2 regions of the Solibacillus sp. genome follow, and region 1 is predicted to be linked to the other one. Evidence: riboswitches for the same ligand, from Rfam matches in the RefSeq annotation. Region 1 holds a riboswitch; the other holds the start of a gene.

Region 1 (20,359 bases):
CAAATTATGTTAAAGCATAATGCATAAAACTTCTACAAGTAGAAGTTTTGCCTCCGGCGGATGTTACAGATTCGGCAAGGAATTCTTTGCGTCAACGCAAAGCCGAATCCGGACGCAATTACGCTGAGGCGTACTTGATATAGCTGCGTCACACAAGAACTCGATTCTTGTGTGACTTTTTCGTTTCACAGTCGAATATATTTGACTATACTATTAATAGAAAGATTCGAAAGGAGTTAATAAGAGTGATGAAGGAAGTAAATACTAACGAGCTCCAGGAATTAATTAATTCTTTTGCGAACAAAGACGTTTTTATTCATCTAGAAACTACAAATGGCTCTTATGCAACACATTACAATGAAGGCTTTTTTAATGCAGGCGCATTTATCCGAAATGTACAAATACGCTATGAATTAGGAAAAGTTGTAGGAGACGCACCGCACCGTGTCGGTCTTAAAATGCCGCATGGCTGGGTTTACGCGCAAGGAATTACACATTTTGAACTGGATGATCAGGGCCGATTACTAATGGCCGGTTTAGATAATACTGGAAAGCTGGCGGTTGCATTGGAAATCAGCGAAACGCCATTTGCTTATTAAGGAGGTCGCTTATATGACATTACAAGAAGAACGTCACGTTTTAGTCGTTTATCCGCATCCGGATGATGAAGCCTTTTCAGTTGCAGGTACATTACGCTTATTCCACAATATGGGAGTTCCTGTTACATATGCTTGTTTAACATTGGGCGAAATGGGACGAAATTTAGGAAATCCTCCATTCGCAACACGCGAATCATTGCCTGAAATTCGCCGAAAAGAGCTGGTGGATGCATGTGAAGCAATGGGTATCGGTGATTTGCGTATGATGGGTTTACGTGACAAAACAGTTGAATTTGAAGACGATGAAAAAATGGTCAAGCTCGTTAATGATTTGATTGTCGAGCTGAATCCATCACTAATCTTCACATTTTTACCTGGCTTTGCTGTCCATCCTGATCATGAAGCAACTGGGCGCGCTGTTGTTGAAGCGGTACGTCGTATCGATAAACAGTATCGCCCTCGTATTTTAGCTTGTGCATTTGCGAATGACACAGTCGAGAAAAACGGTGAGCCGGATGTTACAATCGAAATCTCGTCTGTCAAAGCAGATAAGTTAAAAGCTTTAAAAGCGCATGCTTCTCAAACTGCCTGGATGATACAAGACGCAGAAAAACGAGTAGATACCGGTGATGTCTCACTAGATAACTGGTTAAGCCACGAAAGGTTTTATACTGTAACATTCAATGATTAATGTATATTTATAATTTCAAGGACGTTTGCATATTTTTGGATTTGCAGGCGTCCTTTTTTCTCTTATTCATCTCTTGTATTTTTATTCGGTTCAATTTTAGCTTATTTCTTCAAAAATATGATGCCTATTACGTCTAAACCTTTCGCCTGCCTAATTATATTCATTTTTTAATCAATATAGTTTTCAGAAATATTAATCTTTATGTAAAACAGTAGACAAATGAATATTCACGTTTTATAGTGTATAAATATTCAAACTAACAATCAAAGAGGTTATCATATATGAAAACAAAATTTTCTTCTTATACTTGGTTTCTGTTTATTGCCCTTTCTGCACTTGGTGTGTTTTTATTTATTACACCAATTAATACAGAAGACGGCATAAAAGTACCGATTGCGATTCTTGCGAACTTTTTGGCAGGTAAAGTGGAGCCATTCATCCACTGGTTCGCACTCATCGTGTTTATTATTGCAGCGGTAGGATCTGTCGTAATGCAGTTTATTCCGCAAAAAAAAGAGCAACGAACACTAGTTGATTCATTATTCCGTGTGAACTGGTTCTGGACAATCATGCGTGTGCTTGCAGTAATTTTTGCAAGTATGTTTCTTTTCCAAGTTGGTCCTGAAAGCTTAACGAGCGAAGTAACGACAGGTGTGCTAATTGATCCCGCAACTGGTCTTGTAACGTTTATGTTCGTGCTGTTTTTATTCGCAGGGTTATTGCTGCCGCTATTAACAGATTTCGGTTTACTCGAGTTCTTCGGTTCAATGATGGTGAAAATTATGCGTCCCCTATTCAAGATCCCAGGCCGTTCTGCCATTGACTGTCTCGCTTCTTGGGTTGGCGATGGCACAATCGGCGTATTACTTACAAGCAAACAGTATGAAGAAAAAAATTATACAGGCCGTGAAGCAGCGACAATCGCGACAACTTTCTCGGTCGTATCGATCACATTCTGTTTAGTCGTTGTTGAAACAATCGGCATTGGTGATTACTTTATCGAGTTTTATGCTTCTGTCATTCTTTGCGGATTAATTTTAGCATTCATTATGCCTCGTATTTATCCGTTAAAACAAAAGGCGGATACTTTAATTGATGGTTCACACGTTCCTGCAAACCGTGAAGATGTACAAGAAGGCTATAATGTATTCTCCTATGGATTGCACAATGCTTTATCGAAAGCTGATTCTAACCGTAACTTAGGTAAAATGATCAAAAACGGTTTTATTAATGTACTGGAGATGTGGTTTGCGGTTACACCAATTATTATGGCGTTCGCCACAATCGCATTAGTGTTAGCCGAGTTCACAAGCTTCTTCCGTGTTCTAGGAATGCCGTTTGAGCCAATTTTAGCGCTTCTGCAAATTCCTGAAGCCGGCGAAGCTGCACAAACGATGATTGTCGGTTTTGCGGACATGCTGTTACCTTCAATTTTAGGTGCTGGCATTGAATCCGAAATGACACGCTTCTTCATCGCGACAGTATCGGTTACACAATTAATCTACATGTCTGAAGTCGGCGGACTGATATTAGGTACGAAGCTTCCATTAAAGCTTTGGGATCTATTCATGATTTTCTTAATCCGTACAATCATCTCGATTCCGATTATCGCAGCAATTGCACATCTTTTATTTTAACTAAACAATAAAGGGCTGCCGGAAAGTCAGATTTTCTACTGACTTCCGGGCAGCCCTTTTTACTATTTACTTCGTGCTTGTGAAGCCACCGTCGATACGAATAACTTCCCCATTAATATACTCTGCTTTTGAAGTTAACAGGAAGGTTACAAGCTCTGCTACTTCCTCTGGTGTACCTAAACGTTGTTGCGGGATTCCGCCTGTAGCATTTTCCTTCATTTGCGGATTTGCTTCATAAAAGGCTTTTACCATTGGTGTTTCAGTCGGCCCTGGTGCAATCGCATTCACGCGAAGTCCGTCTTTCGCGTATTCCGCTACCATACTTCTCGTTAACCCGACAATTCCGTGTTTCGTTGCCGAATATGTAACAACGGAATCCTGTCCAATTACACCGGCGCTTGATGCCGTATTCACAATGGAACCACCACCGTTTTTCAGCATTACTTCCGCCACATAGCGTACACCATAAAGTGCCCCAAGCAGGTTGATGCCGACAATTTGTTCAATTTCCTCAATCGTAGTGTCTAAGTAGAATTTACCGCTGCCGGAAATCCCTGCATTGTTAAAGAAGTAATCAATCGAACCGAAATGCTTCTGTGTTTCTTCAACATAGTTTTTTACTTCCTCAGCTTTTGATACATCCGCTTTAATGAAAATAGCGTCTACGCCATGCGCTTTTACTTGTTCAACTGTTTCGTTTCCGCCTTTTTCACTGACATCCACTACCGCAATATTAATACCTTCCTGAGCCATACGGATGGCTGTTGCCTGTCCTAACCCGCTGCCTCCACCTGTGATAATCGCTGTTTTAGTCATCCCTATTCCTCCTGATTATATGATTTTAGACGCTTGCCAATAAGTTTTTCCTATCCGCAAAATTGTCATGCCACAATAATTTATTTTTCCCCTTTGCTTTTCAACTAAACATTGGGAGGTGATTTACGACTTGGTACATACATAAGCTTTACCTGTTCCGTTCATGGATATGCACTTCAATGAAATTTAGTGTGCGTACCAATTTGAAGGGAATCTTGTCTGAATCAATGCTCGATTTCTCTATTAAAACGCTTTCATTATGGCGTATTGATGAATTTTCATAATTTACAGAATTTTTAAGCCATTACGACATAAATTTATGATAGAATAATATAATCTTTAATCAGATGACGGAGGTTACATGGATATGGGAGTTACTCAACCGAATACGATTGCAGTCGAAAACGTATTAATCGCACATCATTTTTTAAAAGATGTTGTTGTACATACACCCCTGCAATTAAACGAATATTTATCAGAAAAGTATGGGGCAAAAATTTACTTTAAGCGTGAAGATTTGCAGCATGTTCGCTCATTTAAATTACGTGGTGCCTACTATAAAATTAAAAAAATTGAAACTGAGGCTCGTGCATCAGGTGTCGTCTGTGCAAGTGCCGGCAATCATGCACAAGGTGTTGCCTATGCGTGCGCAAAGCTGGAAATTAAAGCGACAATCTTTATGCCGAAAACAACACCGAAACAAAAGATCGATCAGGTACGGATGTTTGGCAGAAGCTTTGTGGAGATTGTGCTGGCAGGAGATACATTTGATGACTCTGCGGAAAGCGCACTTGCCTATTGTGAGCAGGAGAATCGCATTTTCATCCACCCGTTCGATGATGCAGATGTAATGGCTGGCCAAGGAACAGTGGCGGTTGAAATTATGAATGACATCGAAGAACCGATCGATTATGTATTTGGCAGTATAGGCGGTGGTGGCTTAATGTCTGGCGTCTCTTCCTACATTAAAAACTTATCCCCTTCGAGTAAAGTTATCGGTGTGGAGCCTGCTGGTGCAGCTAGCATGAAATCTGCTTTCCAAAATGGAGCAGCGGTTTCTTTGGATTCGATCGATAAATTCGTTGATGGGGCTGCTGTTAAATGTGTTGGGAATGATACATATGAAGTATGCCGTCACTATTTGGATGATATTATCGCCGTTCCGGAAGGCAAAGTATGTACGACTATTTTAGATCTATATAATAAGCATGCAATTATTGCCGAGCCTGCTGGAGCATTATCGGTTGCTGCACTCGACTTTTACGCAGAGCAAATTCTCGGAAAATCGGTAGTCATCATTATTTCGGGAGGAAATAACGATATAGGACGAATGCAGGAAATTAAAGAGCGCTCGCTGATTTATGAAGGGCTGCTGCACTATTTCATCGTAAGTTTCCCTCAGCGTTCTGGAGCATTACGCCAATTTTTAACGGAAGTGCTTGGTCCGAATGATGATATTACAACGTTTGAATATACGAAGAAGAACAATAAAGAAAGTGGTCCAGCATTGGTCGGCATTGAACTTGCACATCGCGAAGACCACGCAGGATTAATTGAACGTATGCACGCAAACGGTTTTGAGTACAAAGAAGTAAATAACGACAGTACACTGTTTGCGTTGCTAGTTTAAAATGAATTATAAAAACTCGATTTTCTCTCGGAGAAAATCGAGTTTTTGCTTTATCTGTCTGGAACTTTTCATTTAGCCTAACAACGCGCGGTCTGAATTCATTTTTTCGCCGCGGATTTGTTCGAACTCGTGCATTAAATCCGGAATCGTCAAGTCCTGTTTACGGTCTTCACCGACTTCCAGGATGATTTGACCTTTATCCATCATAATGAGGCGATTACCCAAATCGAGCGCCTGCTGCATATTATGCGTGACCATCAGTGTCGTCAGCCGGCTTTCCTCGACCAGCTCTTTCGTCAGCTTTGTAATAAGTTCAGCGCGTGACGGGTCAAGTGCAGCTGTATGTTCATCAAGCAGTAAAATCGAAGGCTTCGTAAATGTCGCCATTAATAAACTTAATGCCTGACGTTCCCCGCCGGATAGTAATCCGACTTTAGCCGATAATCGGTTTTCCAAATTCAAATGCAGTTTTTCCAATGATGTTTTAAAAAACTCACGACGCTTTTTATCAACACCGAAGCGCAATGAACGTTTCGTGTTACGTGAATAGGCAATCGCCAAGTTTTCTTCAATTGTCATCGTTGGTGCTGTACCTGCCATCGGATCCTGAAAAACACGGCCGATATGGACAGCACGCTTATATTCAGGCAGGCGGGTTAAATCATTGCCGTTAATTTCGACAGTGCCGAAATCTGGTGTTAACGCTCCGGAAATCATATTCATCATTGTCGATTTTCCGGCACCGTTACTACCGATAATTGTAACGAAATCACCAGGTGCCAAATGCAAGTTAATATTGTCCAGTGCAATTTTCTCATCGGGTGTACCTTCGTTAAATACTTTATTAATGCCATCTAATTTAAGCAAGGCTCTTCCCTCCCTGCTCAATATCTACTTTTGTCTGCTGTAATGCGAGACGTTCTTCCAAACGTTTTGCTTTTCTCTTTTTCTCTTTATATTTCCCTACGATTTGCGGTATTACTAGCGCTAAAATAACGATAACCGCCGTAATTAATTTCATATCACCCGAGTCAAGCCATTTTACACGTAACGCCAATGCGTAAATCATTCGGTAAATTATTGCCCCGGCAATAACTGCAAATGTGACACGAACAATCGATTTTGTTCCGAAAATTGCTTCACCAATAATTACAGATGCCAAACCGACAACAATCATACCTATACCTAAACCGACATCGGCAAACTTTGTATACTGGGCAATTAATGCACCCGATAATGCTACCATACCATTTGAAATTCCCAGTCCTAAAATGACTAATGAATCGGTATTTGCCGAAAAGCTGCGGATCATTCGTTTATTATCGCCTGTTGCACGGATTGCGAGACCGATTTCTGTTTTTAAGAACCAGTCTACTACTAGTTTAATAACCGTTGTAACAATAATCATTAAAATTAAAATTCCCCAAGTTGTTGGAACAGAAGCTAAGCCCATTGATTTCAGTACGTTTGTAATTGCTGAATCAATGCCTAAATTCGACCAGAAAGAGCCGAACGTCGAAAAAACTGTTTCTGAATTTAATAGTGGAATATTTGGTCGGGTTACACCGGTATCTGAGCTTAGCCCCATAATTCGAAGATTAATCGAATAGAGAGCAATCATCATTAAAATCCCTGCAAGCAGCGGATTTATTTTCCCTTTAGTGTGTAAAATTCCTGTCATACATCCAGCAATAAATCCAGCAACTGTTGCGACCAATGTGGCAAGGAGCGGATTATAGCCAAGCACGATCATCATCGCTGCCGTACCTGCCCCCGTTACAAAGCTTCCATCAACCGTTAAATCCGGAAAATCCAGCACACGGAATGTCAAATAAACCCCAAGTGCCATAATTGCATAGATGATCCCTTGCTCCACTGACCCAAACATAGCTGTAAACATCTCGAATCATCTCCTGACTTTTTTAAAAGTTTTAAGCAAGTCAGCCTAAACATTTTATACCTGTTTAGGCTGACTTGCTTTTTGTATAAATAAAAATGAACTATTGTACTTCTGCTTCCCATTCAGGCTTAATTTCCAAGCCTAGGTTTTCTGCAGTAGCTTTATTGATTACTAGTTTCAGGTTAGCCGGGTATGCAGCCGGAACTTCTGAAGGTGTTTTGCCTTCCAATAAAATTTGTGCTGCCATTTGCCCTGCTTCATAGCCGATATCGTAGTATTCGAAACCGTATGCTGCTAAACCGCCGCGCTCTACTGAATCAAGCTCACCGACAATAAGCGGTAATTTGTTTGCATCTGCTACTTCGATTACAGATTCAAGTGCCGATACGACCGTATTATCTGTAATAATATAAAATGCATCTACTTTTCCTACTAGTGACTCTGCTGCCTGACGTACTTCCGATGAAGCAGATACCGCTGCTTCCACAATAGTTACGCCTTCTTTTGCTGCAATTTCTTTCACTGCCGCAATTTGTGCAACTGAATTTTGTTCACCAGCGTTATATACCATCCCTATATTTTTTGCCCCTAGTTCTTTTAGGAAAGCAACTGTTTTCGGCATTGTTTCCGGATGTAAATCAATCGTACCTGTTACGTTAGCACCAGGTGTTGCCATTGACTCGATCAATTCTGCACCTACTGCATCCGTTACCGATGTAAAGATAACCGGAATATCAGAAGTTGCACTTTTTGCAGCCTGCGCTGAAGGTGTTGAGTTCGCGAAAATCAAATCTACATTATCCCCGACTAACTGCTGGGCGATTGTCATGTTCGCACTGTTATCATTGTTCGCAGATTTGTCTACGTATTCTGCTTTAATACCTGCATCTTCAATTGCTTTTTTAAATCCTTCTTTTGCTGCATCTAATGAAGGATGCTCAACAATCTGTGTTGTTCCGATTTTAAAAGTTTTGTCGCTATCTGCTTGAGTTGTATCTACAGCTTCGCCATTTGACGTCTCGTTCGAAGATGTGTCGCTCTCTTCCCCGCCACAAGCAGCTAATAATAAAAGAAGCCCGAATAATAAAAAGGACAGCTTCATTAAATTTTTTCTCATCTTATTTCCCCCTAGTTAACTTTATCGATTTAAAGCGCCGAACTTCATTTCGATGAAGTATTGAAATAATATTACCGCGTCATATTTAGATAGTCAATAACATTTGGAATGTTCTGAATTCATTCTAGGTAATGTGCCTCATTTTGGAATTTAGTTGATACACTTCAAACCGCTAAGCAACGCGGTTTGTTGAACTTTTTACTCTTTACAATTTTTTTGAGGTTTTAATGAAAAAAAAGTACTATATATCTTTACTTTTATTTTCAATATTGCTATGATTGCAGTTGCTTTGCGTGGTTCGTAACCATCCCACGTTAAAAAACTAGGAGGATTTCCATATGAAGGTAAAGTTTATTGCAGCGAGTGCTATTATTGCAGCATTATATATTGCTGTCACAATACTTGTTGCGCCAATTAGCTTTGGGCAAGTACAGTTCCGTATTGCCGAAATTTTTAACCATTTAGTCGCATTTAATCCGCGCTATATGTTAGGTGTAGTTTTAGGTGTTTTTATATCCAATTTCCTGATGTCTTCGATCGGTCCAATCGACTTAGTATTTGGTGTCGGACATACGATTATTACACTGGGAATTTTCATATTCATTTGTAAGTTTGTGAAAAACATTTGGGCTCGTCTAGTTATTAATACAACACTATTTACGTTTACAATGTTTATCATTGCAGCACAGCTGAATATCGTGCTTGGCTTCCCGTTCTGGGAAACTTGGCTGTTTGTAGCATTTGGAGAATTTGTTGTATTGGCGGTTGGAGCACCGATTATGTACACTTTAAATAAACGATTGGATTTCAAAAAATTAATCTAATATCGATTGTTTCACCAGCTGACTTTTTTTATGTCAGCTGGTTTTTTATTCAGCAAAAATGTTTTAGAATTGTTTGACATTTCATTTTTCAGTGTTAGAATAAAGCATAATTCAAATGTTATTTACGGTAGCAGGTTGCGGGAGCGTGACCACCGTTTTCGTTTAGTTGAGCTTAGTTGAGTAAATTGTTGAATAAGAAGAGTAGCATTTACCGTTTTGTCCAGAGAGCGTATGGCTGGTGAAAATACGCCAAAAGGTAAATGTGAATGGGCCTTATGAAAGCTGCTGGCGTTAGTCGGCGGACGGTACCCTGCCGTTATCAGGTTTAAGTGGAAGCAAGGTTTTTTCAGTTGCTTCAAACGAGGTGGCAACGCGGTGCAGATCGTCCTCAGCAAAAGTTAATTCTTTTGCTGAGGGCGATTTTTTTTATTCAGCAAAGCTTTATATTAATTACAAGATTGCTAAATAATCTGAATCGTAAAGGCGTAGTTTATTTCAAAAAAGGAGTGTTTCAAATGGTAGTTCAGCAACATTTTCGTACATCAATGAAAAAAGTAAATGGGGATTTACTGACACCGATTTCTATTTTCCAGCGACTGCAAGGTGAACGGAAGTTTTTATTGGAAAGTTCCTCTAAATATGATGGCAATGGACGCTATTCGTTCATCGGTGTCAACCCGCGCAAAACATATATCGGGACTGATGATCAGCTTTTAGATTATGCACATCATTCCAGTAAAGCCTACACATATGAAGGCGAGCTGATCCAACTATTAAAGCAGGTGATGCCGCGTATTTCATCACATACGGAATATCCGTTTACAGGTGGCGGAATTGGCTATATTCACGCATTGCAGAAGCCATTGCCTGAACTGCAGTTTCATGTTTACGATACGCTCGTTATTTTTGATCATTTAACAGATGAAATCGCTGTTTTCCATACAAATATTGAAGCAGAGCAAGTAGAACTAAATATTGATCAATTGATTGAACAGCTGTTTACAACACCAACACCTGAACAGTCGCCCTATACATTACAACATGTCGAAAAAGAGGAAAATGGACGTTATCGTGCGCAATTTACAGGAGAGGCCCTTTCCCTTTATCGAAAAATGCGCGTCGAACACGCTGCGCCATATATGTACTATGTCGAATTTGATGATTGCACAGTAATCGGCACATCAAAATCAAACTACATGCAAGTAAGGAACGGAAATATTTCCGTTACAAATGATGCTCCGTCAATCGAACGCTATAGTACAGAAAATTCGGTGCAGCAGCTTGCCAATGTTACAACAAGTACGTTAAGCCCTACCCTTCATGCAATCGATGTCGTGAAAGGGCTATTACCAGCACAAGGCTTAATCGGCTATATCGGCTTTAATGGTCAGGTCGATTTCACAACACCTGAACAGACGATAATAATTCAAGGAAATGTCGCACAGCTTCACTCGGAAGCAGATGAAGAAGCGCCATTCCACTCTTTACTGAAAGGATGATGAACATGTCTTTACTTCCATACATTGAACAGATTGAGCGAAAAGAGCACTTAGTTTTTGAGGAAATGCAGCGGGCGGCACAGCTAATTTTTAATGAGCAAACACCGAAAGAACAGATCGCCTCATTTTTAACGGCGATAAGCGCAAAAGGAGAAACAGCACATGAAGTTGCAGGCTTAGCTTCAGTAATGAAATCACATGCAGTTGCTGTCGACGTACCCGAAGGCATTTATATCGATAACTGCGGCACAGGCGGTGATGGACTTCAAAGCTTCAATATTAGTACAACATCCGCATTTGTACTGGCAGGTGGCGGCATTTCAGTAGCTAAGCACGGCAACCGGAAAGTATCAAGTGCCTCAGGAAGTTCGGATGTGTTGGAGGCACTTGGCATTACGCTGCTGCCGAATATCGAGCAAACATCCGAACTGCTCAGACAGCATGGTATCGCCTTCTTGCATGCTCCGAATATGCATCCGAAGTTAAAACGGATTGGTGAAGTACGACAGGCAATCGGCAAGCCGACAATTTTCAATTTGGTCGGCCCCCTGACAAACCCTGTCCCGTTAAAAACACAGTTTGTCGGCATTAACCGACCTAACTTCACGACCGATTATGCGGAAGTGCTCCATATGCTAGGACGTGAACGTGCAATCGTCGTGTCAGGTGCACAAGGGATGGATGAAGCATCGCTGGATGGTGAGAATACTTTTGTTCTGTTAGACCGGGGGGACATGATCCCATTTAAACTGCGTGCTGAAGATGTCGGCTTAGCCGCACAGCCACTTTCTGCAATTCGCGGTGGCACTCCTGCTGAAAATGCGGACATTATGCGTGACTTACTTAAAGGCAAACAAAGTGTGTATTTTGATACGGTTCTTTTAAATGCCGGTATTGGTTTCTTTGCATATGGGCTTGCCGAGACGATGAAGGAAGGAATCGATATGGCGAAGGACAGCATTATGTCAGGACGCGCTTATGAAAAGCTAGAAAATATCGTTGCCTATAGCCAAGAACAGATACAGGAGGAACCCGTAAAATGACAATTTTAGACCGGATTATTGACCAAAAAAAGACTGAGCTGCCACAATTGCTTTCGACAAAGCCTGTGTTTTTAACAATTGATAAGGTTCGCCCTTCTCTATACGAAACACTGATATCAGCCAATTCATTGCAAGTAATTTCGGAAATGAAACGTGCCTCCCCTTCTAAAGGCGATATTGCGACAGAAGTCGACCCTGTTGAGCAAGCTTTACAATACGAAGAAGCAGGTGCTGCCTGTATTTCCGTATTGACAGAGCGCGCATTTTTCAAAGGTAGCTATGCGGATTTAAATGCCGTTGCAAATGCTGTAGACATACCGGTTTTATGTAAAGACTTCATTATTCATGAAGTTCAGATCGACTATGCGAAGGCTGCCGGAGCATCGGTTATCCTGTTGATTGTCGCAGCATTAACAGAAGACCAGCTGAAATCCCTATACGCCTACGCGACAGAACAACAGCTGGAAGTGCTCGTTGAAGTACACGATGCTGATGAATTAAAGCGGGCCCTTGCCATTGGGGCAAACATCATCGGGGTGAATAACCGGAATTTAAAAACATTCGATGTTTCACTGTCAGCAACACTTGAAATTGCACAGCTTCTTCCCCCATCACCGATAGCATTTATTAGTGAAAGCGGAATTTTAGGTCCGGAAGATGCCCAGTTTGTGGCGAATGCTGGCGCAAAAGGAATATTGGTCGGAGAAGCATTAATGCGCAGTGGAGACGTCAAAAATTCACTTAAAGCACTACAAATCGACATTATAGCAAAGGTTGGCGAAAATCGATGACAAAAGTAAAAATTTGCGGATTAAAAGAAATTGAACATGTGGAAACAGCCGTCAAAGCAGGTGCTGATTTTATCGGATTTATGTTTGCGCCCAGTAAACGACGCATAACGGTAGAGGAAGCAGCGGAACTGGCAAAGGCAATTCCGAGTACGGTCAAAAAAGTCGGGGTTTTTGTCAATGAAGAGCAAGCCATTATTCGCCAAATTGCGAAAGAAGTCGGACTCGATTATATCCAGTATCACGGGGATGAAACGCCCGAGCAGATTCAGGAAATCGGGCTGCCGGCAATTAAAGCGTTCTCGATTCGTGGTGAAGAGGATGTGACACGTGCGGCGACATATAATGTGGACTATTATTTGTTCGATGCGCCTGGAACTGACTTCCGTGGAGGAAGCGGAAAATCCTTTGACTGGATGCTGCTTGATAAAGTGAAGATCCCGCTTGAAAAGGTCATTTTGGCAGGTGGACTAAATGAAGAAAATGTTGGACTGGCGATTATGCTTGTCGAGCCATTTGCTGTAGATGTTTCAAGTGGTGTAGAAGTAGATGGTCGAAAAAGTTCAGCAGCGATTACGAATTTTATTGAAACAGCAAAAGGAGAGTTGATTTTATGACGACAGTAAAAGGACGATTCGGGCGATTCGGCGGCCAATTTGTGCCTGAGACATTGATGACTTCACTTGAGGAATTGGAGCTTGCATATGAGGTAGCAAAAAAAGACCCCTCTTTTCAGGAAGAACTTGATTATTACTTAAAGCAATATGTCGGACGTGAAACTCCCCTCTATTTTGCGGAGCGTTTAACGAAAAAAGTCGGCGGTGCAAAAATCTATTTAAAGCGTGAAGATCTAAATCATACTGGCGCACATAAAATAAATAATGCAATCGGCCAAGCACTTTTAGCAAAGCGGATGGGGAAGAAAAAAATTGTTGCTGAAACTGGTGCAGGTCAGCACGGTGTCGCAACAGCAACTGCGTGTGCATTGCTTGATATGGAATGTATCGTTTACATGGGGGCAGAAGATGTACGCCGTCAGCAACTGAACGTTTTCCGTATGGAGCTGCTCGGGACAAAAGTTGTTGCGGTAGAAAAAGGTTCCGCTACATTGAAGGATGCGGTTAATGAGGCGTTGCGTCACTGGGTTACTCATATAGAAGATACGCATTACATTTTAGGATCGGCACTTGGACCACACCCCTTCCCTACAATTGTCCGTGATTTCCAGCGTGTCATCGGGGATGAAACACGTGCCCAAATTTTACAGCAGGAAGGACGTCTTCCGGATACAGTTATTGCTTGTATCGGTGGCGGCAGTAATGCAATCGGAATGTTCTACCCGTTTGTGGAGGATCAGGGTGTAGCATTGTATGGAGTGGAAGCTGCAGGTTCAGGTGTCAATACCGACAAGCATGCGGCAGCAATTCATGTCGGGAAAACAGGTGTCCTTCACGGTGCGTTTATGTATTTACTGCAGGATGATAACGGTTTTGTTCAAGAAGCGCATTCAATTTCAGCAGGACTTGATTATCCGGGAGTTGGACCAGAACATTGTCATTTACATGAAACAGGTCGTGCTGCCTACCCTTCTGTTACAGATGAACAGGCACTTGAAGGTGTGAAGCTATTATGTAAAACAGAAGGAATTTTGCCGGCATTGGAAAGCGCGCATGCCGTTTACTACGCAAGTCAATTTGCCAAGAACAGACCTGCTGATGAAATTGTTGTCGTTTGCTTATCAGGACGTGGGGACAAAGATGTTCACACATTAATGGATAAACTTGGAGGTGGCGTGAAATGACATTGCAAATACAGCTTGAAAACGTATTAGCAGCAGGGGATAAAGCATTTGTTCCTTATATTATGGCAGGCGATGGCGGGCTTGAAACGTTAAAACCTACTATATTAAAGCTTCAGCAAATCGGAGTTTCCGCAATTGAGGTCGGAATTCCATTTACAGATCCTGTAGCTGATGGACCAACAATTGAACAAGCCGGCGAACGTGCACTCGCACACGGCGTGACATTGAAAAAGGTGCTGGATGAACTGCAAAGCTTTGCACAGGAAATCCATATTCCGCTCGTTGTCATGACGTACTTAAACCCGATTTTAGCTTATGGAATTGAAGCATTTGCAGAGGATGCAAAACTTGGTGGTGTTCAAGGACTGATTGTACCGGATATGCCTTTTGAAGAAAGTGTCTTATTGCATGATGCTTTAAAGGAAAACGGCATTGCACTTGTCCAGCTCGTATCATTGATGAGCCCTCCTGAACGTATTAAAAAATTAGCCGCTGCAAGTGAAGGATTCGTTTATGCCGTTACGGTCAATGGTATTACCGGTGAACGTGCAAGCTTTGCCACGGAACTTGCAGGCCACTTTGCTAACTTGAAAGCAGCGAGCAATATTCCGGTGTTAGCAGGCTTCGGTATTTCTACGACTGAACATGTAAAAAGCTTTGGCGATATCACGGACGGTGTAATTGTCGGCAGTAAAATTGTTACGGCACTCGTTGAGCAAGACTGGGCAACAATCGAAGCGCTTGTACAGGCAACGAAGAAATCGGCTGTAATTTAACCACTGCATATTAAGAGGATGCAAAGACTTGAAGAATTGGAGGACCCCTTCTCTTTTCATATCCTTGCATCCTACTTTCTTCTATATATATTATGTTTCCTTTATATGGTATCCTTTGATTAAATCTATTTAGTGGAGGTTCAAGATGATTGTAAAGGATTTTTTTGCCGGTTTGTTTTTTATTGGGCTTGCGGGTTATTTTACTTACGCATTAGTCGATAATATGCCGAACCTTTTTATTGAAAGTACAACCGTTTGGCAATATTGCGTTGCTTTCTTTCGAGTTGCGCTGATCATTTTCCTCTTTAATCTTGGCCTAGCGTTGATTAAACGCTTTTTTAAAGACAATACAGTTAAAAACGGGAACGCTCGTTAATATGCGTTCCCGTTTTTATTTTTCATTTACTCTTCTTCATTTAATGTTGCGCTAAATGCATCTTTAAAATCAGCATCTTTAATCGTAACGCGGGCTTCTTTCAACAAACGGGCTTCTACTGTTTCCCACTCTGTATTTGCAACTATTCGCTCTATCATTTTCTTTTTGATTTCTTCTTTTTGCTCTTCCAGTGAAGCATAGTCTTTCACTTCACGTTCATCTACTAGCTGAATAATTTCATAGCCTAAAGTACTTTCCACCGGCTCTGATACTTCTCCAGTTTCTAATGCATACGCTGTATCTGCAAATGTTGTTTCCATATCAGCAATGGACAGCCAGTCTTGATCGCCGCCGTTTTCGGCCGTTTCGCTATCCTGCGAGTTTTCTTTAGCAATCGCTTCAAAATCGCCGCCTTCCGAAATCTGCTCATACAATTGCTGCGCCTCTTCTTCCGTCTCGACTAAAATGTGGCGTGTATGAAGCTCATATTTTCCTTGCTCATAATAGGTCTCGATTTCTTCTTCTGTTACTTCAACATCTTCCATCGCTTTTTGCTGGAGCAATTGGAAACGTATTGTATCTTTGAATGTTTCTTCTGTATAGCCATTCGTCGCCAAAGCCGATTCAAAGCTTTCTCCGTACATTTCTTTATACGTTTCGAGCTGCTCCTCTATTTCTTTGTCCGACACTTCATACTGATCCGTTAAAATCTTATCGATTACGACTTGTTCCAAAAGAGTTGTTCCGGCTATTTCTTTCATCTGTTCATAAAATCCGGATTTTGTAATATCCCCGTAAGCAGTTGTTGCGACAATCTCGTTATCTGTATTACCACATGCCGCCAACAAAAGTGAAGTCATCAATGTGATACCGATTATAGTTTTTTTCATTATTACACTCCCTGTTTTTATGCTGTGAAGTTGCCGTCATAGCTTAACATTACCGCTGACGATACACCGTCTACTTTTGATAATGTTGATACGAAAGCAGCATCATTCCCCTTTAGGCGTACTTCATAGGTTACTTCCATTTGTTCATCATTCATCACCGATTTTGATTTTAATAAATAACGTTTTGAAGCTTCTCTCAACAATCTTTCAATTACTGCATTTGTTTCTTCATGCTCAAATCGAACAACAACTAAGTACGGGTTTTCGATCACAATTTTATTTTGGAAAACAATAATGACTGCTCCAATAATGACTGAACCAATTACCGCTAAAGGAATAAATCCTGCACCACATAAAATTCCGACTACTACTGACCAAAACAGGAATATTAAATCCATCGGGTCTTTAATCGGTGTACGGAAACGAACGATTGATAATGCACCGACCATACCAAGTGATAATAGAACGTTTTGACTGATCCCCATAATGACAAGTGCTGTTGCCATAGCCATAATCATCAGCGAAATATTGAACGAATGAGAGTACACAACGCCATTAAACGTTTTCTTATATATGAAGTAAATAAATACACCTAATAAAAAGGCACTCGCCAGTCCAATCAATGCGTCGATTAAAGAAAAGCTGGACGTCTTTTCTAGGAAACTCGATTTGAAAATATCATCAAAATTGGTGATATTCGTTGCTGCTAATAATGTAAACACTTAAAATTCCTCCTATTTTTTAGCCAAACATGCGGCTTAACTGATATTTTGAATATGCTTCATGACGCGTATGAATACCCTGCAGCAACATTTTAATGACTGTCGGCAGGTACTCGTCATACTTCACTTCCAAAATGACTTCATTTTGATCTAGTACATCGACCATTGGTAAGTTTTTGTCGAACATATCCGTATTGCGCAAGCTTGTCTGTACTTTGCAATCGAATGTTATACGCACATTGCCATGCTCATACAAGTAGGCTTCACGTTCATAGTCGACAACGGTTGTTGGTTTCAGGTGATACAGTCTAATGTCTTTGTACAAATCGCGAATTAATGAACGCTCATCATCTTTCATCCATTCGAAATCATTTACACGTAATCGCTCAAATTCCTTTTTTGTCAACGGGCATTTAGATTTGTATGTCTGGTTATTGCGCTTCGATTTACGCTCAAGATGAATAACCGCATCGCTTTTGTTGTAGATTCGTACGCGGTATTTATCCCGGTTTAAAAAGCCTTCCTTCTTTTCGTTCATTACCTTGTTGTCGAAGTTGTCGAAATAACAGGAACGGATAAGATAACGCCCGTTTGCATTTGCATGCGGATCAAGCTTCATCATATGACGCAGCTTCATTTTTAAAATTTGATAGTCGATATACGTAATCCCGAATTTCATTTCACTGCGGCCATTTTGATTATAGGATGTTTGTTTTGACACCTTGCTCACCCCTTTTTATATTTTCTTCTGCTTAGGATTAAAACAGCAACGATTGCGATGGTGACTGCTGCAAAGGAAGCTGCCAATATGATAATCGTCTGTTTTGAATTGCCTGTTGCCGCGTCTTTTACAAGTTGCTGCCCTGGCATGCCGTTCATTTGGGGCATGTTTTCAAAGTTCGGCATTTCACCGTTCATTTCTGGTGGTCGGTCTTGTGCTCCGTTTTCGCCGTTTGCGGGTAGCTGTCCTCTTTGTGGGCGATTACCGCGCCCTTGGTTGGCATTCCCTTGCCCGTTATCCTCGAAATCCGGTGGGGCTTGCCCGTTCATTTCCGGCATTTCGCCATTCATTTCACCGCCCTGGCCTCCGCCAAATCCTGAACCCGCACCAGATACACCTTCAATTTCACCGGCAAGTTGCTTTAAAATCGATTCGCCGCGCTGTTTTGCAAATTCCGGCAAGCTTTGTTCACCACTCACTCCTGCCAGAAATTGCTCTGTCGTTGCAAATTTGGATGGATCTTCATCTATTGCTTCCTGCAGCAGATCTTGTAATTCAGTTGTAATCGCAAGTACATTTTGTTCTGTTAAAATTTCAGCCGCGATTTTTTCTAAATAACCGTCATATAATTCCCGCGCTTCTTCGTCCTCTAAAATAATTTCCAATAATGGGCGTGCATCAACGGTTGTTCCGGATACAGGCTCCTTAATACTGAAATTTATATTGGATTCGGTTATGATCGTTTCGTTAAGCATCATGCCGCCACCCATGCCACCGTTCATCTGTGGCGGATTGTTTACGGGTTCTTCTGTTTGTGTTTTATTATTCTGCCCGCCATCCGTATTGACATTGGCTTGCCCGTCCGGACGACCGCCCCCACCGCCAAATCCGCCGAATGCCATGTTATAATCCCATGGAATAACCGAGAATTGTCCGTTTTCATCTTCATATAAATAGTAGTTATGCTTGAATGAGCCTTGATAACTGTCCATGCTGACAAGCGCCGTATTTAATGCGAAATAACGGGCTATCTGGTCGATATCTACTGAAGAGGTGTCACCCTCGCTAAGTTCTTTCATCATGTTGATGATATTCGAATTTTTTTCAGCCGTTTGTTTGTTCATTTTTACTTCATCGAAAATACCAGCGTAATCATCTGTCTCATCCGATTTATAGACTAAATCACTGCCATCGCCTTCCGGTTTAAAAATAAACCCTTCCGTCGATCCGAAATTTGTTTTCGCAAAGGCTTCTCCGATCTCTTCAACGGCCAGCATCAGTCCGTAATATTCACCGTTCACGAGTACCTTCACATAAGAGTGTGCCGGTGTCGCGATTCCCAGCTGTTCCATCAGTTCGTATGAAACAAATTCCTTCATTTGTGTTGTATCTGAAAAGTTATTGTTTAGATTAATTTTCTCCAAACCGTAAAATGTCTGGTTCGTATCATATTGGGCAAAATCGACTTTTAGGCTGTAACGCTCAGAATCGCTGTTCGCCACACTTGATAATGAGGAGTTGCCTTTTGCACGAACCCCTACATTGTCATATGCTTCACCGTTGATCGTTACTTTTGCTTCCACATATTCCTCGGCAGTCGGATTGTTTAAAATTTTATTCCAGTTGCTGTCACTCACCGTTATTTCTACGACTCCGAGTTCATCTTCGTTAAACAACTGCTCTTTATAGTCATAGCCTGCTGTTGATTTTTCTACGTTGAAATACTTCAGCCCATAAACTGCAGCGATTACAACAGCAACCGTTAAAACAATTGGGATAACTAGCCATCTTGTACGCACTTTCAAAGTCATTCCTCCTTACAAGCAATACAATACAGTGGAAAAATGAAATGAAAATGAAAAAACGGTCCGGTTAAATAAAAAAACTCAATTTTTCTCCAGAAGAGAAAAGTTGAGTCTATAATTCATGTATTTTATTTCTGTTGCGGATGTTAATCATAACTCCTACTTTTGAACAATCGGCAATTCAACAGTAAATACTGTCCCTTCGTCCAGCTCACTTTTTACTGTAATTTGCCCGCCATGCAGATCGGCAATCACTTTTGCGATGGCAAGTCCGAGCCCTGTTCCTGATTTATTGCGTATTTTATCTGCCCGGTAAAACCTTTCGAAAATGTGGGGCAAATCTTCCATTGCAATGCCAATACCGGTATCCGCCACTTCGATTTTAACGAAGCTTGTTTCTTTATATGCACGAACACGAACAGTACCTTCCGTTGTGTAGGTCACTGCATTTTTCAGTAAAATATAAAGCAGTTCTTCTACCAATATTTTATCCGCTTCAATCGTCAAATCGTCCTCAATATCGAGCTGAAATGATAGATGCTGTACCGTTTTTGCAAAGCGGCGTGTTCGTTGAATGAGTACGTTCGATAAATCCATTTCACTGATTGTCAGCTGAATTTGATTTTGATCCGAACGTGTTAGCGTAAGCAAACTTGAAAGCATGTCATTCATATAATTCGCTTCATTTTTCATATCGTCCATCGTATCGGTTGGATAATCGGTT
Region 2 (4,259 bases), on a different contig from region 1:
ATTAAAGTATCATTCAAAACGGGTGCTTGTGAGTAAAGAGTTTACGTTTGACGCCGCGCACCATTTACATAACTATGAGGGAAAGTGTAAAAATTTACATGGACATACGTATCGTGTAATTTTAGGCTTGAGCGGCTATACGGATGATCGAGGATTGATGATTGATTTTGGGGATATTAAGGAAATTTGGAAGCAACAAATCGAAACGCACTTGGACCATCATTATATCAATGAAACGCTACCACCGATGAATACAACAGCTGAAAATATCGTTGTTTGGATTTATGAAAGGTTAAGTGAAGCTTTGCAAAAGGAGCAACGTTATGATGGCGCACGTGTAGAGTTTGTTAAGCTATATGAAACGCCTACGAGCTATGCTGAAGCAAGAAGGGAATGGATGGAAGTTGAGTAAAGTCCCTGTAATCGAGATCTTCGGTCCTACAGTTCAAGGTGAGGGTATGGTAATAGGTCAGAAGACGATGTTTGTACGCACAGCTGGATGTGACTATGCCTGTTCTTGGTGCGATTCATCATTTACATGGGATGGCAGCGGCAAGCATTTAATCAAGCAAATGACAGCGGAGGATATATGGGCGGAGTTAAAACGTCTTGGTGGAAACAGGTTTTCGTTTGTCACCATTTCAGGAGGAAATCCAGCTCTTCTTTTCAACCTAGGTGCACTGACTGCGATTTTGAAAGAAAATAATATAAAAATTGGGGTAGAGACGCAAGGAAGTAAGTGGCAGGATTGGCTATACGATATCGATGAATTAACAATTTCACCAAAGCCACCTAGCTCAGGCATGACAACAGATTTTCTGATGCTGTCCCATATTTTAGAGAAGTTGAAAATTCAAAATGGGAATCAGCACGTGTCGCTAAAAATCGTCGTGTTTAATCAAGAGGATTATGAGTATGCAAAAGAAGTACATCGACGATACCCAGACACCCCATTTTATTTACAAGTCGGAAATGATGACATTACCTCTTTAGACACAGGACAATTAGCAAACTATCTATTGGCAAAGTATGAAATGCTCATTGATCAAGTGATGATGGATGAACAATTAAACGATGTTAAAGTTCTTCCACAGCTGCATACTCTCATATGGGGAAATAAAAGAGGCGTGTAATTCAGGACAGTAAAATGATAGGGAATCTTAAGTAAGTTCAAATTATTTTAGAAATATTAATTTACATATGACAATATATATAATAAAATGAAAAACAATGAAATACCTGAGTTGTTCAGGAGAGGTTCATAGCTGATACCCTCTATAAAAAACTATGGATACATGTATATTACGCCATGTCCATATCGGATGTGGCTTTTTTTATGCCTCTAATAGTTTGTTTATAGTCGTTACAGCTAGCCCTCCTTGGAATACTACGGTATTAACTTAAGGAGGTTTTTTTATGTCTGGTCGTCACCAAACAGAAGGATTAGAGGATTTAACGTTATTAGGGAATCAAAATGTGAATTACACATTTGCATATGCACCAGAAGTATTAGAGTCTGTCGACAATTTACATGTAAACCGTGATTATTTTGTAAAATTTAATTGCCCAGAGTTTACAAGTCTTTGTCCGATTACGCAGCAACCGGATTTTGCAACGATGTATATTTCATATATTCCAGATAAAAAAATAGTGGAAAGTAAGTCATTAAAATTATATTTATTTAGTTTCCGAAACCACGGTGATTTCCACGAAGATTGTGTAAATATTATTATGAATGATTTGATTAAACTTTTAGATCCTCGCTATATTGAAGTATGGGGCAAGTTTACGCCACGTGGGGGTATTTCAATCGATCCGTGGTGTAACTACGGTCGTCCAGGTACGAAATATGAAGAAATAGCAAACTATCGTTTAATGAATCATGATTTATATCCTGAAAAAATTGATAATCGATAATTTCTTTATTCAATAAATTTTGCATGCAAAGAGAGGGGAAAAATAATGAAGCATGAAAAAGCCGTTGTTGTATTTAGTGGCGGACAAGATAGTACAACGTGTTTGTTTTGGGCTTTAAAAAACTTTAAAGAGGTAGAAGTAGTAACTTTTGATTATGGACAACGACATGCACTAGAAATCGAATGCGCTAAACATATTGCACAGGAATTGAACGTACGACATCATGTTTTAAATATGTCGCTTTTGAATCAGTTAGCACCGAATGCTTTAACGCGTGACGATATCGAAATAAATGAAGGAGAGGAAGGCGAGCTCCCATCTACATTTGTACCGGGTCGTAATTTAGTTTTTTTATCATTCGCAGGGATTTTAGCAAGCCAAATTGGCGCTAAGCATATTGTGACAGGTGTATGCGAAACCGATTTTAGTGGCTATCCAGATTGTCGCGATGCCTTTGTAAAATCATTAAATGTCACATTAAATTTATCAATGGATACATCATTTGTTATACATACGCCACTCATGTGGATCAATAAAGCAGAGACATGGGCTTTAGCGGATCAGCTAGGTGCGTTTGATTTTGTACGTCAAAAAACATTGACATGTTACAACGGAATAATAGCGGATGGATGCGGGGAGTGTCCGGCATGTAAGCTTCGTCTGCAAGGAATGGAAGCTTATGCACAATCGTTAAGATAGGAGGATTTTATGAGTAGAGTTTTACTTTATTTAATATCAATTGTTGCGGCAAATGTCGTAACAGCGAGATTTATGCCACTTGAATTTGGAATGTTTATTGTACCGATGGGTTCATTCTTTATTGGTGCGACATTTATTTTCCGCGACATAGTTCAAAATAAATACGGCCGCAAAAAGACATATGCCTTTATTTTCTTAGCGTTAGTATTATCAGCAGTGGTGTCCTATTTATTAGGAGATACATTGGTCATCGTTGCAGCTTCAGCGTTGTCATTTTTAGTAGCAGAAACGACAGATACAGAAATATATACACGTTTAAAATTACCGATGGCGTGGCGCGTGTTTTATAGTGGAATTGTAGGAGGCTTGTTAGATTCAGTTATTTTTGTAGTTGTAGGATTAAGTCCGATTGGTGCGGGCTTTATACCTTGGGTAGCCGTCCCTGCAGCTATAGTTGGTCAAGTGTTTGTGAAAATAGTGATGCAAATGATTGGCGCGGCTTTATTAGCGCAAGGTTTAGTGTATAAAGAAAAGCGTCTATCTAAAATATCTGCCTAATTAAGAATAGTACGCTAAATATATTTTTACCGCACTTACATTAATTAAGGTGAACCGTATCATAAGAAAGTCAGCCCATAAAGAAAACGAAGGAATCCTGTTAGATTCCTTCGTTTTCTAGTTTTTCTATAAATTTTTCAAGTGCTGTTTTTGCTTCAGGCGAGTTTAAATTAAATTGAGATTCATCCATTAATGCTGAGATAGGTCCATTTAAAGGTATAGTGCTCGCTAAATTTTTTAAATCTAATTTATGAATAGAGTCATCGCTAGCTTCCCCAAACGCTGCGATTAATTGAATCTCATTATTTTCAGATTGAACTAATGCCAGATTTCCTTGAGATTGATTGTAATCGAGTTGAGTAAGTAAGTAATCTTTTAGAATACTTATAATATCATCTTCATTTAACTTAAAATAGTTATGCTTCAAGTTGTAACACTACCTTCGTAAAATCTATAAAATACATTATTCATCGCTAAAAACACTTCCCCGTTCTTTAATACTTTCAATTATGCCTGCACGTTGCTTATTTAATGTTGCCAATATACTGTATCCTCGCATTTTTTGTCGCATAAATTCATTTTCATCTTGAATATATAGGTATTCCTTGTGGTTGAAACGTAAAAACTGTATCAATTTGTTATAGATCAACTTAATCTACTTCTCGCCCTGCTATTTCAGCCATTTGCCTGTAAGCAAAAAACGTTCGTACAATGATAACAGCTCATTGCTGAAATAAGCTAAGTCGATATCGCATCATCGCGATTTGTTCCCTTTGCAAATGAACCGAACAATATCCTGAATCTGGATTTATTTTAGTTTGAATTAAATTTATTAGCTGATTTTCTATGTTTTTTCCAAGCATGTTATCACTCCTTTTCATTATTATAAACGTAGACGTAACCGCACTTATACTCGTTACGGAGAAGCGTATTATACAGTAGTGAAAAACTTTTTAAGCAGAGAGGCTTTCTGTAAGAGACATTGATAGAATATCCAATGAGATAATTGCAATTAAAAATAATAGAATCTCTATTATTATACTTTTATAAACACATACACCTAAAAGTACAAATAATGGTACTCT

The links. A riboswitch is a leader RNA that binds a small molecule or an ion and turns the genes downstream of it on or off. The one in region 1 is predicted to bind preQ1.
Region 2: it holds a riboswitch for preQ1, as region 1 does, so the genes downstream of both, queF (preQ(1) synthase) here and ABS917_RS08155 (QueT transporter family protein) in region 1, are expected to answer to the same signal.

Annotation. Positions count from the first base shown of each region.
Region 1 is NZ_JBELZM010000006.1:90,592-110,950, forward strand. It holds gene thiD (bifunctional hydroxymethylpyrimidine kinase/phosphomethylpyrimidine kinase) at 1-20, shown strand, start outside; gene ABS917_RS08115 (YojF family protein) at 249-599, shown strand; gene bshB2 (bacillithiol biosynthesis deacetylase BshB2) at 613-1,290, shown strand; gene ABS917_RS08125 (YjiH family protein) at 1,572-2,927, shown strand; gene ABS917_RS08130 (SDR family NAD(P)-dependent oxidoreductase) at 2,994-3,743, opposite strand; gene ilvA (threonine ammonia-lyase IlvA) at 4,105-5,373, shown strand; gene ABS917_RS08140 (ABC transporter ATP-binding protein) at 5,446-6,240, opposite strand; gene ABS917_RS08145 (ABC transporter permease) at 6,233-7,273, opposite strand; gene ABS917_RS08150 (ABC transporter substrate-binding protein) at 7,374-8,390, opposite strand; PreQ1 riboswitch class I at 8,678-8,722, shown strand; gene ABS917_RS08155 (QueT transporter family protein) at 8,729-9,214, shown strand; T-box leader at 9,394-9,607, shown strand; gene ABS917_RS08160 (metal ABC transporter ATP-binding protein) at 9,730-10,713, shown strand; gene trpD (anthranilate phosphoribosyltransferase) at 10,719-11,756, shown strand; gene trpC (indole-3-glycerol phosphate synthase TrpC) at 11,753-12,547, shown strand; gene ABS917_RS08175 (phosphoribosylanthranilate isomerase) at 12,544-13,161, shown strand; gene trpB (tryptophan synthase subunit beta) at 13,158-14,345, shown strand; gene trpA (tryptophan synthase subunit alpha) at 14,342-15,121, shown strand; gene ABS917_RS08190 (sulfate permease) at 15,267-15,497, shown strand; gene ABS917_RS08195 (peptidylprolyl isomerase) at 15,524-16,387, opposite strand; gene ABS917_RS08200 (DUF4956 domain-containing protein) at 16,405-17,109, opposite strand; gene ABS917_RS08205 (polyphosphate polymerase domain-containing protein) at 17,129-17,830, opposite strand; gene ABS917_RS08210 (CotH kinase family protein) at 17,836-19,629, opposite strand; gene ABS917_RS08215 (sensor histidine kinase) at 19,795-20,359, opposite strand, start outside.
Region 2 is NZ_JBELZM010000007.1:114,728-118,986, reverse strand. It holds gene queD (6-carboxytetrahydropterin synthase QueD) at 1-412, shown strand, start outside; gene queE (7-carboxy-7-deazaguanine synthase QueE) at 405-1,133, shown strand; PreQ1 riboswitch class I at 1,249-1,295, shown strand; gene queF (preQ(1) synthase) at 1,417-1,917, shown strand; gene queC (7-cyano-7-deazaguanine synthase QueC) at 1,963-2,616, shown strand; gene ABS917_RS09180 (VUT family protein) at 2,626-3,174, shown strand; gene ABS917_RS09175 (hypothetical protein) at 3,275-3,601, opposite strand.